3 regions of the Parabacteroides sp. CH2-D42-20 genome follow, and region 3 is predicted to be linked to each of the others. Evidence: riboswitches for the same ligand, from Rfam matches in the RefSeq annotation. Region 3 holds a riboswitch; each other region holds the start of a gene.
What was found. Region 3 has a riboswitch for thiamine pyrophosphate ahead of thiD (bifunctional hydroxymethylpyrimidine kinase/phosphomethylpyrimidine kinase). Riboswitches for the same ligand answer to the same signal wherever they lie in the genome.

Region 1 (4,522 bases), on a different contig from region 3:
ACGTAGATAAACCTCAGCTTTCTTTTCTTCCTCATTTACACGGATAGAAGAGATCTTAGCCGGGCTTAAAGCACGCTGGATAAACAAAGAGAGATTTGAGGTGTAATTAATCACATCAATGTTCTCGTTTCTCAACTCGCGAACGATTCCGTGGATACGAGAGCCTTTCATACCTACGCAAGCCCCCACCGGGTCAATACGGTCATCGTATGACTCGACAGCCACTTTGGCACGCTCTCCCGGGATACGGGCGATCGCCTTGATCGTAATCAAGCCGTCATTAATCTCCGGAACCTCCAACTCAAACAACCGCTGCAAGAAGACCTTATCCGTACGGGAAAGAAGGATCTTCGGGTTGTTATTATAGTTATCCACACGTTGAACGATCGCACGTACGGTCTCTCCCTTACGATAGAAATCGGTCGGGATTTGCTCGGATTTCGGCAGTAGCAACTCATTACCATCGTCATCCAGCAACAGGATTTCTTTCTTCCACACCTGATAAACCTCAGCGGCGATGATGTGGCCGATTTTATCCTTATACTTAGCGTACAAGCTGTCTTTCTGCAATTCAAGTATCTTTGAAGCCAAAGTCTGGCGCAAGTTTAAGATCGCACGACGTCCGAAGTCCGCGAAATGCACCTCGTCGGTCACTTCCTCGCCCACCTCACAGTCGGCGTCGATTTTACGGGCCTCCGTCAACGTAAGCTGCAAGTTCTCATCCTCCAATTCATCATCAGCCACAACCGTACGGTTTCTCCAGATCTCGAAATCACCTTTCTCAGGATTGATAATCACGTCATAGTTCTCATCCGTGCCAAACATCTTGGCGATCACGTTGCGGAACGAATCTTCCAAAACGCTAATCATCGTATCTTTATCGATATTCTTCAACTCCTTGAACTCCGCAAGGGTGTCAATCATACTGATTGTTTCCTCTTTCTTGGCCATAATCTTACTTGAATCTTATTAAGTATTTTGTATATTTTATTTCATCAAATGTATACGACTCATCCTCTATCACGGTTACCTTCCGCTTAGCGCCCTCCGGTTTCACCTTCTTCTCAACAGAGACAACCACACCGTTCTCGTCGGCAGATTTCAACACACTTGTCAGCTTCGAGCCGTTTTTCAACAGCATCTCCACCTCGTTTCCGATGTTCTTGACGTATTGGCGAAGTACCTTAAAAGGAGAAGTAATGCCGGCGGAGCCAACCTCCAGCTCATAGTCCTCGACGTCACGATCCAGATGCTCCTCCAAATACCGGCTCAACTCAGCGCAATCATCAATGCTTACCGCTTCATCGTTATCAATTTCAACGACTATCAGGTTCCCCGGTTTAATCACTACGTCTACTAAATAATTGCTTGAAGAGGCTAGTTTTTCCTCTACTAATTGGCTTACCACTTTCTTTTCTATCATACACATATCTGTTAAGAACAAAAGAAGGGGACTACCCGCCCCCTCCTCAACTTCACTTAATCGCCCGCAAATATACAAAAAATCAATGAGTTCTCAAAATATCCTCATCTTTTTGCAGAAAAAATTAATACGACACAAACCGGATTACGATCGATAGTAATCAGAATTAATATCTATCGAAATCCGATTTACTATTGATAGTAATATTTATTAACACTTTTATGCCTATCTTTGCTGCCGAATACGAAGGGGTGCTCGCAAAATCATTCATGAAAGGAGCGGGCTGAGATCATACCCATAGAACCTGTACAGGTAATGCTGTCGTAGGGATTCATGCTTCTCCGATCCTTTCTATTCATCTATTTAGTTTTAAAGCAAAAAGATGAAAAGATGAAAAATGTATTGGTTATCTTGGCCGGCTCCTTACTGGCTACAACCGTCAAGGCACAAATGCCCAGTCCGGTCGACTCCTTGAAAATCTCAAAAGACGTATCTTTGGATGAAGTAGTTATTACCGCTACCAAAGTCGGGAAAGAAACCCCGGTAGCTTATAGCGACATCTCCAAACAAGAGCTAAGCAGCCGGAACAACGGGCAAGGTATCCCATTCCTTATCTCCCAATCCCCGTCTGTTATCATGACCTCGGATGCCGGAACGGGTATCGGTTACTCCGGTTTTCGTATCCGGGGTACAGACGCGAACCGTATCAATATCACGATCAATGGCGTACCGGTTAATGACTCCGAGTCTCATACCGTATTCTGGGCTAATATGGCCGATATAGCCTCCTCGGTAGAATCGATCCAGATCCAACGAGGTGCCGGAACCTCTACGAACGGAGCCGCGGCTTTTGGCGCTACGGTCGCCATGCAGACCGAGAAACCGTCCTTAAAGCCTTACGGCGAATATTCCGTATCAGCAGGTTCTTTCGGTACGCTGAAGCATACGGTAAAAGGCGGTACCGGATTACTTTACGATCATTTCGCTTTCGACGCCCGCTACTCCAATATCCGTAGCGACGGCTTTATCGATCGTGCCTCCGCCCGTATGAGCTCTTACTATGCCTCCGCCGCTTTCTATGCCGATAATACATTGATTAAATTCCAAGCCTTCGGGAACAGCGAGAAGACCTATCAAGCATGGAACGGTGTTCCGTCTTATTTACTTGACACAGATCGTAGCTATAATCCATGCGGAGAATATGAGGAAGATGGAGTGAAGAAGTTTTATAACAATCAGACGGATAATTATTGGCAACACAACTACCATTTAATGGCCAGCCAGCGTATCGGAGATTTCTGGAATATGAACCTGACCCTTCATTACACCGATGGTAACGGATATTACGAGGATTATAAATCGAAAGCCAAATTCAGCAGTTATAAGCTACCGGAATATATCGATCCGGAGGGTAATACCGTAAAAAAGACGGACCTTGTGCGTCGTAAATGGCTCGACAATTATTTCTATGGAGCCGTTTATAGCGCGAACTATCAACATGACAACACCCGCCTTACGCTGGGAACCGCCGTCAACCACTATGTAGGCGACCATTTTGGCCGGGTAATGTGGACCAAAAGCGCAAACGTCTTGCCACAACCGGATTACGAATATTACCGCAATACCGGTAAGAAATTAGACTACAACGTATATGCGAAATTGACCCAACGTCTTTCCCCTCTTTTCACCGGCTATCTGGACTTACAATACCGTGGGATCCATTACACCATTAAGGGAAACGATGACAAAGCCGAGGAAGAGCTGGACATTCATAAGAACTGGAACTTCTTCAACCCGAAAGCCGGTATAAACTTCCATAATAACGGCCATAACGCATTCGTCTCTTTCTCCGTCGCAAATCGGGAACCGAACCGTGACAATTTCACGGAGGCAGGCCCCGAAGAACGTCCTACCCACGAGACCTTATATGATTACGAGGCCGGTTATAGTTTTGGTAACAACCGTTTCCGGGTTGGAGCCAATCTCTATTTCATGGATTACAACAACCAATTGATCCTGACCGGCAAGATCAGCGAGATCGGTGAGGCCCTCACTTCCAATATAAAGGATAGCTACCGAATGGGCATCGAGCTTACCGGAGGTGTACAAATCACCTCTTGGCTGAATTGGAACGCGAACGTAACCCTCAGCCAAAATAAAATCAAGCATTTCGTGGAATACGTGGATAACTGGGATACCGGAGTACAAGAGATCAACGATCTAGGTACAACGAATATCGCTTTCTCCCCAGACCTAATCGCAAACAGCATGTTCGATTTCGCTTACAAAGGATTTATCGCTAGTTTCAACTCGCAAGTAGTAGGCCGCCAATACATAGACAATTCAAGCAGCAAGGATCGTTCCATCGATCCCTACTTTATCAATAGCCTACGTATCGGTTACGCCTTCCAGCCTAAGTTCATGAAAGAAATAACCCTAGACGTGACTATCAACAACCTCTTCAACGAGAAGTACGAGACCAACGCATGGGTATACTCGTATATCGAAAACGGCACACGTAAAAAGGATGACGGTTATTTCACCCAAGCCGGCACGAACGCCATGGCCAGGATCACCTTCAAATTCTAACTTAATTTTCAATTACTAAAATGGTTTGGCTAGAATACTTCGGAGTAATAACCGGTCTACTCTATCTCTTTCTAGAGATTAAACAACATAAGGCCATGTGGGTGGTGGGATTCCTCACCTCCCTCGTGTATGTATTTGTCTTCCTGTCCGCTAAGATCTATGCGGACATGGGATTGCAAACCTATTACGTAGGAATCAGCATATACGGTTTCTATCAATGGACCCGGAAGAAACATGAGACACACACGGAAAACGACAGTCTTCCCTCCGACCGTATCCTATACACCCATCTGAGCCTTCCGCTTTTCGTGGGGATTATCGGAACATTGGCCGTTGTATTCGCCATCTTATGGTATCTCCTTCATCAATTCACGGACTCTCCCATCCCCGTAGGCGATGCGTTCACCACGTCGGTAGGCATTGTCGCTACTTGGATGCTGGCAAGGCGAATTATCGAGCATTGGATTTTTTGGGTAATCGTAAACCTCGTTTCCGTATATCTTTATTACC
Region 2 (4,522 bases), on a different contig from region 3:
GGCTGGCCTACGGATACATAATCACCCTCTTTCACTTGGATGTTCTTCAAGTAACCATTCAAGGGAGAGACTACAGACACACCTTTCGCCGTCTGTTTTCCCGCTATCGCCTCATAAGCGACCTTGGCGTTCTCGTAATTCAAGCGGGCCTGCTCGAAATCCTTGGCGGATACGATCTTATCGCCTACCAAGGCTTGCATACGCTCGTATTCCTTTTTCGCCGTCTCATAAGCGAATTTAGCCCTTGCCGCCACGTCTCCATCCGAGAGGGCGTTGGAAGCGATACTCAACACGGCCTGTCCCTTGCGTACCGCCGTACCATCTACGAATGGCAAGCTACCAAACGAGATCACGCCGGGGACGGTAGCGACGATCACGGACTCCTCCCCTTGCGCCGCCATTACTCGTCCGCTCGTCTTAATCACATCCGTGAAAGGAGCGGGATTAACCGTTACGGTCTGCAAACCAACGGCCTCGGCTAAGGCTTTCTTAAAGACAATCTCGCCGGGATGGGTACCACCAGCCTCATGCTCATGGTCATGGCCTTCGTGTTCATGTCCCTCATGATCATGATCGTGATCGTGATCCTCACCTTCATGCTCATGGTCGTGAGCCTCTAATTCATGATTATGCTCATCGTGTCCGGCTTGCGACGCATTTCCCGCACAACCGGCAAACAGGTAAGCGCACATCGCACCTACCAAATATATTTTCTTCATTGTGTAAAAAATCTTGATATCGTTAATAATAAATAGATAGGGGCAAGTCTGTCCTCACCCACTCTCACAAACGAGATATCAAGACATAGGAGGGGCACGAAGTCCCGAGGCACTCACTATCCAAGTGTCGTGCAGCGACTCAATGTAGGGGGCGTTCTCGTGATCAAGGAGCTGTCCGCAAAACGCCGGTTCAGGTGGATAAATGTAATCAAATAAGACGAGTAACGGCATCAGATGTATATCCACATCTCCATCCATAAAATGAGAAATATGCGTACTGAAATAGGCCAAGTTATGCCCGTCGCAACCGCAATCATGCGTATCAGTGCTTTTATCGCCATGCGCTTGCTCCGCAGTCAAGGATTGATAACAAGGCATCCCGTCCCGGTGATGATGGTGAGGGATAACCACAGAAAGCAATGCCAAGATGCCGGCCATCAGCACCACGTATTGTACAATCCTCTGTTTCATTTTCTCACGCATGGCACAAAGATAAGGATATTTTTCCGTTTTTTACATGAATGTTGTAAGTTTGCGGTAAATAAAAAGATAGATGAAGTTTGGAGTAAATAAAAAGGTATTATTATATACCGCCGGTTGCGTATGGATTTTCGCCGGTATCAATATCTTACGCATCGGTATCATCACATGGTTAAACGATACCCATTATTGGTTATTCAAGATCGGGGAAGCGACCATCGTTTTCTTACTTTTCTTCAATTTGGTCTTTAAACGGCTTTTCTATAAACATTCCGAACGGATCTCCCGGAAAAACGGGAAACATTGCCCGTTCTCTTTCTTCGACGTGAAAGGTTGGATTATCATGATCTTCATGATCGCTTTCGGGATCACGATCCGCACGTTCCATTTACTGCCGAATTCTTTCATTTCCGTATTCTATACGGGATTATCCACGGCGTTGATCATAACGGGATTCTTATTCTTGAGACAAGGAAAAACCGTTGGGAATTGAGAATTGAAAATTAAAGATACAACAATCTATAATTTTCAATTCTCAATTCTCAATTTTCAATTCCCAAGTTTTTCGCAGATCAACTCAGCAGCCTTCTTGCCGCTCATCAGCATGCCGCCAAAGATCGGTCCCATACGGAAGCTACCGCTTACGCCGTTAGCGGCCATACCGGAAACGAATAATCCCGGGTAGATCTCCTTCGTGTTCTCCACCGTCGTCTGCTCACCCAGCTCCACATTCAAGGAACGCTCGCCGATCACGCCTCCGGTCGGTGTATTCAATTGGATATCATTCTTACGGGCTACCACACGGGCAATCTCGCAATCATGCCCCGTACCTTCCAAGACAGCCTTAGCCATGATCGTCAACGGATCCACGTGCATCCCTTCACGGATTACCGGAGCCCAGTTCACTACCACACCGGCTACGGCATCGTTATGAAACACCACGTCCTCTACCGAATAGCAGTTAAAGATCGTAGCGCCCGCCTTCGTCGCCTGATAAATCAAAGCAGAAGTGGTATGTACCGAATCCATGATATACGTACCATTAGCACCTTCCTTATAGCTTACGCCCAATTCCTTGATAATCGGCATAGCCTCTTCCTGCACCACGATATCGTTGAACATCATAGCGCCGCCCCACATACCTCCACCGGGAGCCAGCTTACGATCAAACAACGCCACCTTCTTACCGGCTTTCGCCAAGAAATAAGCGGCCACGATACCGGAAGGTCCCCCTCCCACGATCGCTACATCCACAGACAAGTTGCTCTTCAACTTCTCGAAGTAAGAGTCAATGATTCCACTTGAAACAATCTGTTCCATCTTAATAACTAATTAAAGTTTAAACATCAGGGAGCACATAGAGGTAACGCCCCCTTTATTTCCTCGTTCTACCTTATTTTCCCTTCGCCGGCATTACCCGGATCAGGTTCGATGGGTATAATCTCAGCCCGTATGACTCGGGCACCCCTATGTGAAAAGTCGGGGGCAAATGTACAAAAAATTAGTATAACTGTACACCTTCAGGTTCCACTTCTATGTTTCCCCTCAATTTTTCCGTCATTCGGATGGATAATGTATAAGATGCCTTGAAGATTTGCCACCAATTTCATCGGGTACAATAGCCAATAACATTCATAATAAAACCATAGGTTATCAGTATAATTATCACGGTATGTTAGTCTTTTCCTTGTTGCAATGCAAATTCTTTGCAAAAATCATCGGTCAAATAATAAATATCTGTAACTTTGCTTACGATAAACGTAGTGGTATTAAATCTGTAAATCTTGTAATTAGGTAATTCAAACTTATAGTTTCTATCTCTGGTTTTCAATTTATCAACCAATATGACTCATATTAATCCTTATAAATCACTGCAATTATGTCAATGCATGCTATAGAAAGTTTGGTGGAATATTCCGTGATAACAACAGCGACCGCCTCTCCTGTTCCACCTTTGGCACAAAGTATTTGTTATAGTCTTTACCAAATCCAGAATCAACTGGACTGCGGGTACACGGTATTACGGGTTCGTGATGAACTGGAACAACTCGGTTATCTCTCTCTTTTGCCTCCTGAGCAATTGCCGGAGCCGGAGCGTAGCGAGGCGAGGCGGCTTGCCGTAGAGGGCGGTTTCTTGAAAGATGGTACTTATGTGGACGGTTGTTCCGGAAAGTGTTGTGTCACCGCAGGGACTGCGTTATGGAAAAAGCTGCTTGAGATGAGTGTTCTTCCTGTATCGGCAAAGGCGGAACTTCGGCTACTAGACCCTTTGGAATTGGCGGAACAAATTGTTCCCTTAGCTTCTAAGGCACTTGCCGAAGGGGATAAAAGAGGAGCCGATACGCTGGGACATTGGTACGCATTCTTTCCGCTACTTTGCGTAGTGGAAGGTTTGGACGATGACAATGCACCCGAACCGGAAAGAATCCAAGCGTTGCTCCGGCTGCTGGCAGTTCCCGAAGCGTTTGAAGTGGCAGGAGCCTATGGGAAAGAGATGGATTTCGATTTTGAAGAAGAGGAAATGTCTTTCCTTGCCGGTTGGGAGACCCCGTACAACCAGTGGAAAGAGAAACAGGAATCTCTATTTCCAGAATTTTGTAAACGCATAATGTACAAGCTTATAGAAAAGCATGATTTTGCGGAAGCCGACCGTTATGCCTCCCTTACAGGAAATGAAAATGATCCGTCACGCCTGCTCCACCGTTGCGTGGTCAGTTTCGCTTGCCACCAATGGCTGAAGGCACAAGAACCGGGCACATTGCCACCGGAACGCCTGCTCTCTCTCCTTGAGGTCAAAGAGGGGCTTGAGTACCTGAGCGGACTGCCGTTAACTGAGCAGGAACTTGCTACTTGCCGTATTTATTTGTTACAGACACTTGTATTGTTGGGTGATTATCCGGCTACCATCGAAATGCAGCGATCCCTGTTTACGGAAGCTATCGACAAACTGGAACAATACCCCGAAGGAGAGACAAAACAGATACAACAAATCGCATTATCCATCAGCTACTACCAAATGCTATACACTAATCTTCCGGACGATTATCCCTCTAAGAAAGAATGGATGCGAAAAGGCTTTCCCGGATTGATGGAACTACCCGGCATCAAACGGATATGTGGTGAACTGCTTCCTGAAATGCCGCAAATGGCAGATACGCTGCAAGGATATATGGAACAATGCGATGCCTTGATACAATATCTTAAATAAAAGAAGTTATGTGCTTTACCGTCAGAAAAATCAATATCATATTGTCGCTGCTGTTAGTGGTGGTATGTTCTTGGGGACAAGTAACGGATGCGAAGAATTTTACAATCACTCCGCA
Region 3 (4,522 bases):
GGAAGTCAATTCCGGCAATTGAACCACATCTTTACGCTTACCGTACCACTCCTCACGTATACGAGGAAGTCCTTTAGCGATATCAATCGATATCTTGGGGTCGGAATACGGGCCGCTCGTATCGTAAACGATTACCGGATTGTTCTTCTTGAAGATTCGTTCTCCATGCTCATCCAAGGTTACCGTGTCCAACAATTTAATCTTACGCATACCAACCTTGATCTTATTGATCTCGCCCGGGACATAAATCTTTTCCGAGGACGGATAGGAAATATGCATATTCTTTTTATTAGCCATATGTATTTAGTTTAGTACTTATTGATTTCCTCTATAAACCGGCGGGTTTCCTCCACGGGATCGGGGGCATTGATAATCGCGCCCGAAACAGCGATTCCGGTTATACCCGTCTCCATCAAAGGGCCTACGTCTTCCAACGTAATACCACCTATCGCGAAGATAGGAATATCAATGCCAGCCTCCTTACATTGAACGATAATTTTACGATAACCTTCCAAACCTAAGATGGGACTCAAATTCTTCTTGGTACCTGTAAAGCGATACGGCCCTAGTCCGATATACGAGGCGCCTCGTTCTACGGCCAGCCGGATATCCTCGAACGTGTTAGCCGTAGCCCCGATATAGAAGATGGCATTGGAGTCCAACTTGTCTTTCAGTACTTCCCAAGCGATATCCAAGGGAATGTCATTCTTACCTAGATGACAAGCCGTAGCGCCACATGTCACGGCGGCTTCCAGATCATCGTTTACGCAGAAATCCACGATTCGCTCACATTCGTCCGCGCAGATAGTGGCACATTTACGTACGGTATCCTCATAGATCCCGTCTTTCATACGCAATTGTATCCACGAACATCCTCCTTGGATTGCCATGCGTACCTCGTCGCATTCCGTATATTTAGGTGTACGATGCGTTATAAACATCAAGCGGTTACTCCCACCAAAAGGAGGGCGTAATCCGGTTGTTCTCCGACCGACTCTTCCATTCTCATCATATCCGAAATAATAATTTAAGGCCATACTTGTAATCGTTTGAATTGTTTTATGAGTTGATCCGCAACAAGAAGGGAGGGATCGTTTCCCCAAAGGGCCCCGAGAACGGCGACACCGCCGAAGGGGATATCTCTTAATTTCGTTATTGTTTGTGAGCAGATTCCTCCCAAGGCGATCACCTTATCATCGATGATGCCCTTTGCGTTTCGCAATCCATCTAAGGGGAATCCGCTACCATATCCTTCTTTGGATATACTCTGAAAGATCGGACTAAGGAATACATAGTCGCATACCAGTTTATACTCGATAATCTCTTCCAGACTATGGCAAGAACGACTTATACTGCCTTTATATAAAGGTGGAGCTTCCGGGTTCCTCTTGTTCAAATGGACTCCTCCTAAAGCCCTTTCTTCTGCCAAGATAAACCAATCATGAAGAACGATCCTGTCGTAATAAGCCGGAGAGATTTTATCCAATAAGCCCTCCAATTCATCACGTTTACAATCCGGTTTACGTAGATGTAAACGAGACATTCCTTCCGTGAATAGAAGTTCGATCAAAGAAGCTTCATCTGCGAAAAAATAAGGTGTAGTAATTACGACCAGCTTATTCATGATTCCATCGGATTTTATGAAGGGCAGAGGGTGAGAAGAAGTGGTTTACAGGTCCGTGCCCTTTTCCCATGCATACATTTGCCCCGTGAACGAGCGTGTTATTCATATATTCCTTGGCTAATCGTACGGCTTCCACCAATGAATGGCCGAGTGCCATATAAGCGGCGATGGCGGACGATAGCGTACAGCCCGTTCCATGGGTATTGAAAGTCTCCACTGTTGGCGAGGCCAGACAAATCGGATTATTCTCATTGATAAATAACCGATCCACCGTTTCTACTCCGGGAATATGCCCCCCTTTGATCAATATAGCCTTACATCCTTTTTCCTGCAATTTCCGGGCGGCAAGTAAGATATCCGCCTCGTTATTGATTTTTATACCGGAAAGATATTCCGTCTCGGGAATATTCGGAGTAAGCAGTGTCGCTTTAGGGAACAACTCATCAATGATGGTTCGGATGGCGTCATCCTCCAATAATTTACTTCCGCTCGTGGATATCATCACTGGATCTAAAATGATAGAAGTCTGTTGGAAGGAAGATAAAGTTTCAGATACGACCTTTACGGCATCCTTGTTATGTAGCATCCCTATTTTTACGGCATCTACGATGAAATCCTCAAGAATAGCTTCGATTTGTCCTCTCAAAATCTCGGGAGAGATCGCTTGGATCCCTCGCACTCCCTGTGTGTTTTGAGCGGTTATAGCCGTTATCGCCGAGGCTCCAAAAACCCCCAGCGAGGTAAAAGTCTTAATATCCGCTTGTATTCCGGCACCACCGCCACTATCAGAGCCCGCGATCGTTAAAGCTACCGGATAACGGTACGTTTCATTTTTATCCATCTAACATTCGTTTTTCTTACGGCGGCATTACCCGCATCAAGTAGTAAGGGTATGATCTCAGCCCATATAGTATGGCACCCCTTCGACGACGCAAACTTAGTGAAAAAAATCGATATTAAGATATTTCCGGCTTTTAAACGATAATTTTAACGCAAGGTTATACTTCCATAAATCGTAGACGGGAGCCTTCTGGTTTTAGAAGGCTTCCGTCATATTCATATAAACCGCCATCCCTTTTTGGTTCGGGTCTTTGCCTACGTCTAGGCGGAAGTTCTTGCCGGGTTGCATTTGGATACGTAAGCCTACGCCGTAGTTGAACTTCCATTTATTCCAGTCTACGATAGGAGCGTTTCCGATCGTACCCGTGCCGACCCAGCCAACAAAACCACACTTCGCCCAGAAATTACCGCTCTTATATTTCTCCACGCTGCCGAACATATGACGATACTCCAGAATCCCATACGCCATGGTCTTATCACGGAACTTGCCCCAATAGTATCCGCGAAGATCGAAAGGAGAGCCAAACGAAGGAAGCTCCGTAAAAGGAACGTTTCCCACACCGATTTGTGTCTTGGCGATCCATGCCAAGGTGCTACGAGGACGAAATACTTGCTGGAATTGGCGGTATTCCAGCTCAAACATCTCATAATTATATGCACCGCCTAAATACTTTCCATATACTTTAGCGATCGCACTTAGTAACATACCGGAACTTGGGGTCGCCACATCATTTCGTGTATCGTATTGAATCAAGCCGCCGACACCGATATTGACATAATCTCGTTTGAACTTATTGAAATAAGGATCTTCGGCCATCACCGGGTTGATATCATCTGATTTGCTGAAATTAATATCAAAAAGAGGGCCCGTATATAAATGAGGCCTAACTTCCCATACGAAACGGGGATATAGTTGGAAAGAACTCTTGTGGAATTTCGTTGTCGAGTCACTCTTCTCGATTTGCTCAATCGTCTCATAGCCTTTCCCGAAATAATGCGAAGGTTCGTTCCGATAACCGTAACTGATATAAATACGGAAGCGATTCTCGTTGAAGAATAAGGTGCCGGCACCGGCAAAAACGAACGTCCCATTTAAGGTGATGTTAAATCCCGCAGGGATAAACGATCGTTGGGATATCGTATCATTCTTGTTTAAGCGAAAGCTAGCCAAAACCGCACCACCTACGCCAAAGGAGGCTTCCGGCGTGTAAGACGGTCCGCCAAGGATAGACCACCAGATCCTTTTGTTGGCCCGTATGGAGTCTTTATGTAATTGTTTATGATAACGTTGTATTTGCTTTTCGGTCATAGGCTTACCGTCCAGCATCAGCACTTCTTTCGGAATCGTGTCATTGGAAATACCTTGCGCCTTTACGGAAAAGGCGAATAGAAGGCAGGCCATATAAATTAAAAGATATCTAAACATTATTTTAATCAATATTTAGAGGGCAAAAGTACGAAATCCTCCTAATATGTATTCTTAAAGAATCCCTAATAAAAAAGAATAAACAGCTAAAAAGAAATGCTATTACAGTCTGGGGGGTGTAGAGACATAGAGTGCGTGCTGCGTCTCTACAGCTAAGATTGATACAAGACCTTGCCCTCTTCGGATATTAACAGCAAGGTTAGTTCGCCGTCGGGAAGGATAGGAGCGCAATACGATTTACATTTTTGTAAAAGTAATGGGAAGAAACGATTTTGTTCTTTTTCCGCAAGAAGCTCCCATAATTCACGGGCCAACGTAATCCGATTGATTGCATCTACGGTCGCCTCCTCGCATTTCGCTTCTTTCGCTACATCTTGAAGGAAGCCTTTGTTCATGACGACTTTTTTGCTGTGTGTATCTAGGAAACCTTCCGCAAGTTTCACCGCCTTGCCGATCATGATGCCTAAGATAACCTGCTTGAAACCTAAATCGGCAGCGATCTTTAGCGTCTCTCCGATAAAGTTCCCGTAATGGACGAATGATTGTGGAGGCAAAGAAGCGTATAAGCTCCGAAGGTAGCGTTCACTCTTCGCCCCGGAATTAATAACCAACGTCTCGCAACCTATCGCTTT

Region 1: linked by a shared signal. The riboswitch ahead of D7V92_RS08185 (TonB-dependent receptor) and the one ahead of thiD (bifunctional hydroxymethylpyrimidine kinase/phosphomethylpyrimidine kinase) in region 3 are both predicted to bind thiamine pyrophosphate.
Region 2: linked by a shared signal. The riboswitch ahead of D7V92_RS05665 (sulfide-dependent adenosine diphosphate thiazole synthase) and the one ahead of thiD (bifunctional hydroxymethylpyrimidine kinase/phosphomethylpyrimidine kinase) in region 3 are both predicted to bind thiamine pyrophosphate.

Annotation. Positions count from the first base shown of each region.
Region 1 is NZ_RAYG01000011.1:20,040-24,561, reverse strand. It holds gene nusA (transcription termination factor NusA) at 1-951, opposite strand, end outside; gene rimP (ribosome assembly cofactor RimP) at 956-1,423, opposite strand; TPP riboswitch at 1,661-1,771, shown strand; gene D7V92_RS08185 (TonB-dependent receptor) at 1,814-4,012, shown strand; gene pnuC (nicotinamide riboside transporter PnuC) at 4,033-4,522, shown strand, end outside.
Region 2 is NZ_RAYG01000006.1:82,152-86,673, forward strand. It holds gene D7V92_RS05650 (efflux RND transporter periplasmic adaptor subunit) at 1-719, opposite strand, end outside; gene D7V92_RS05655 (DUF6769 family protein) at 798-1,202, opposite strand; gene D7V92_RS05660 (hypothetical protein) at 1,273-1,692, shown strand; gene D7V92_RS05665 (sulfide-dependent adenosine diphosphate thiazole synthase) at 1,749-2,519, opposite strand; TPP riboswitch at 2,582-2,678, opposite strand; gene D7V92_RS05670 (hypothetical protein) at 3,079-4,407, shown strand.
Region 3 is NZ_RAYG01000024.1:74,668-79,189, reverse strand. It holds gene thiC (phosphomethylpyrimidine synthase ThiC) at 1-297, opposite strand, end outside; gene D7V92_RS15055 (thiamine phosphate synthase) at 309-1,037, opposite strand; gene D7V92_RS15050 (thiamine phosphate synthase) at 1,028-1,624, opposite strand; gene thiD (bifunctional hydroxymethylpyrimidine kinase/phosphomethylpyrimidine kinase) at 1,617-2,465, opposite strand; TPP riboswitch at 2,460-2,557, opposite strand; gene D7V92_RS15040 (BamA/TamA family outer membrane protein) at 2,661-3,890, opposite strand; gene cbiD (cobalt-precorrin-5B (C(1))-methyltransferase CbiD) at 4,043-4,522, opposite strand, start outside.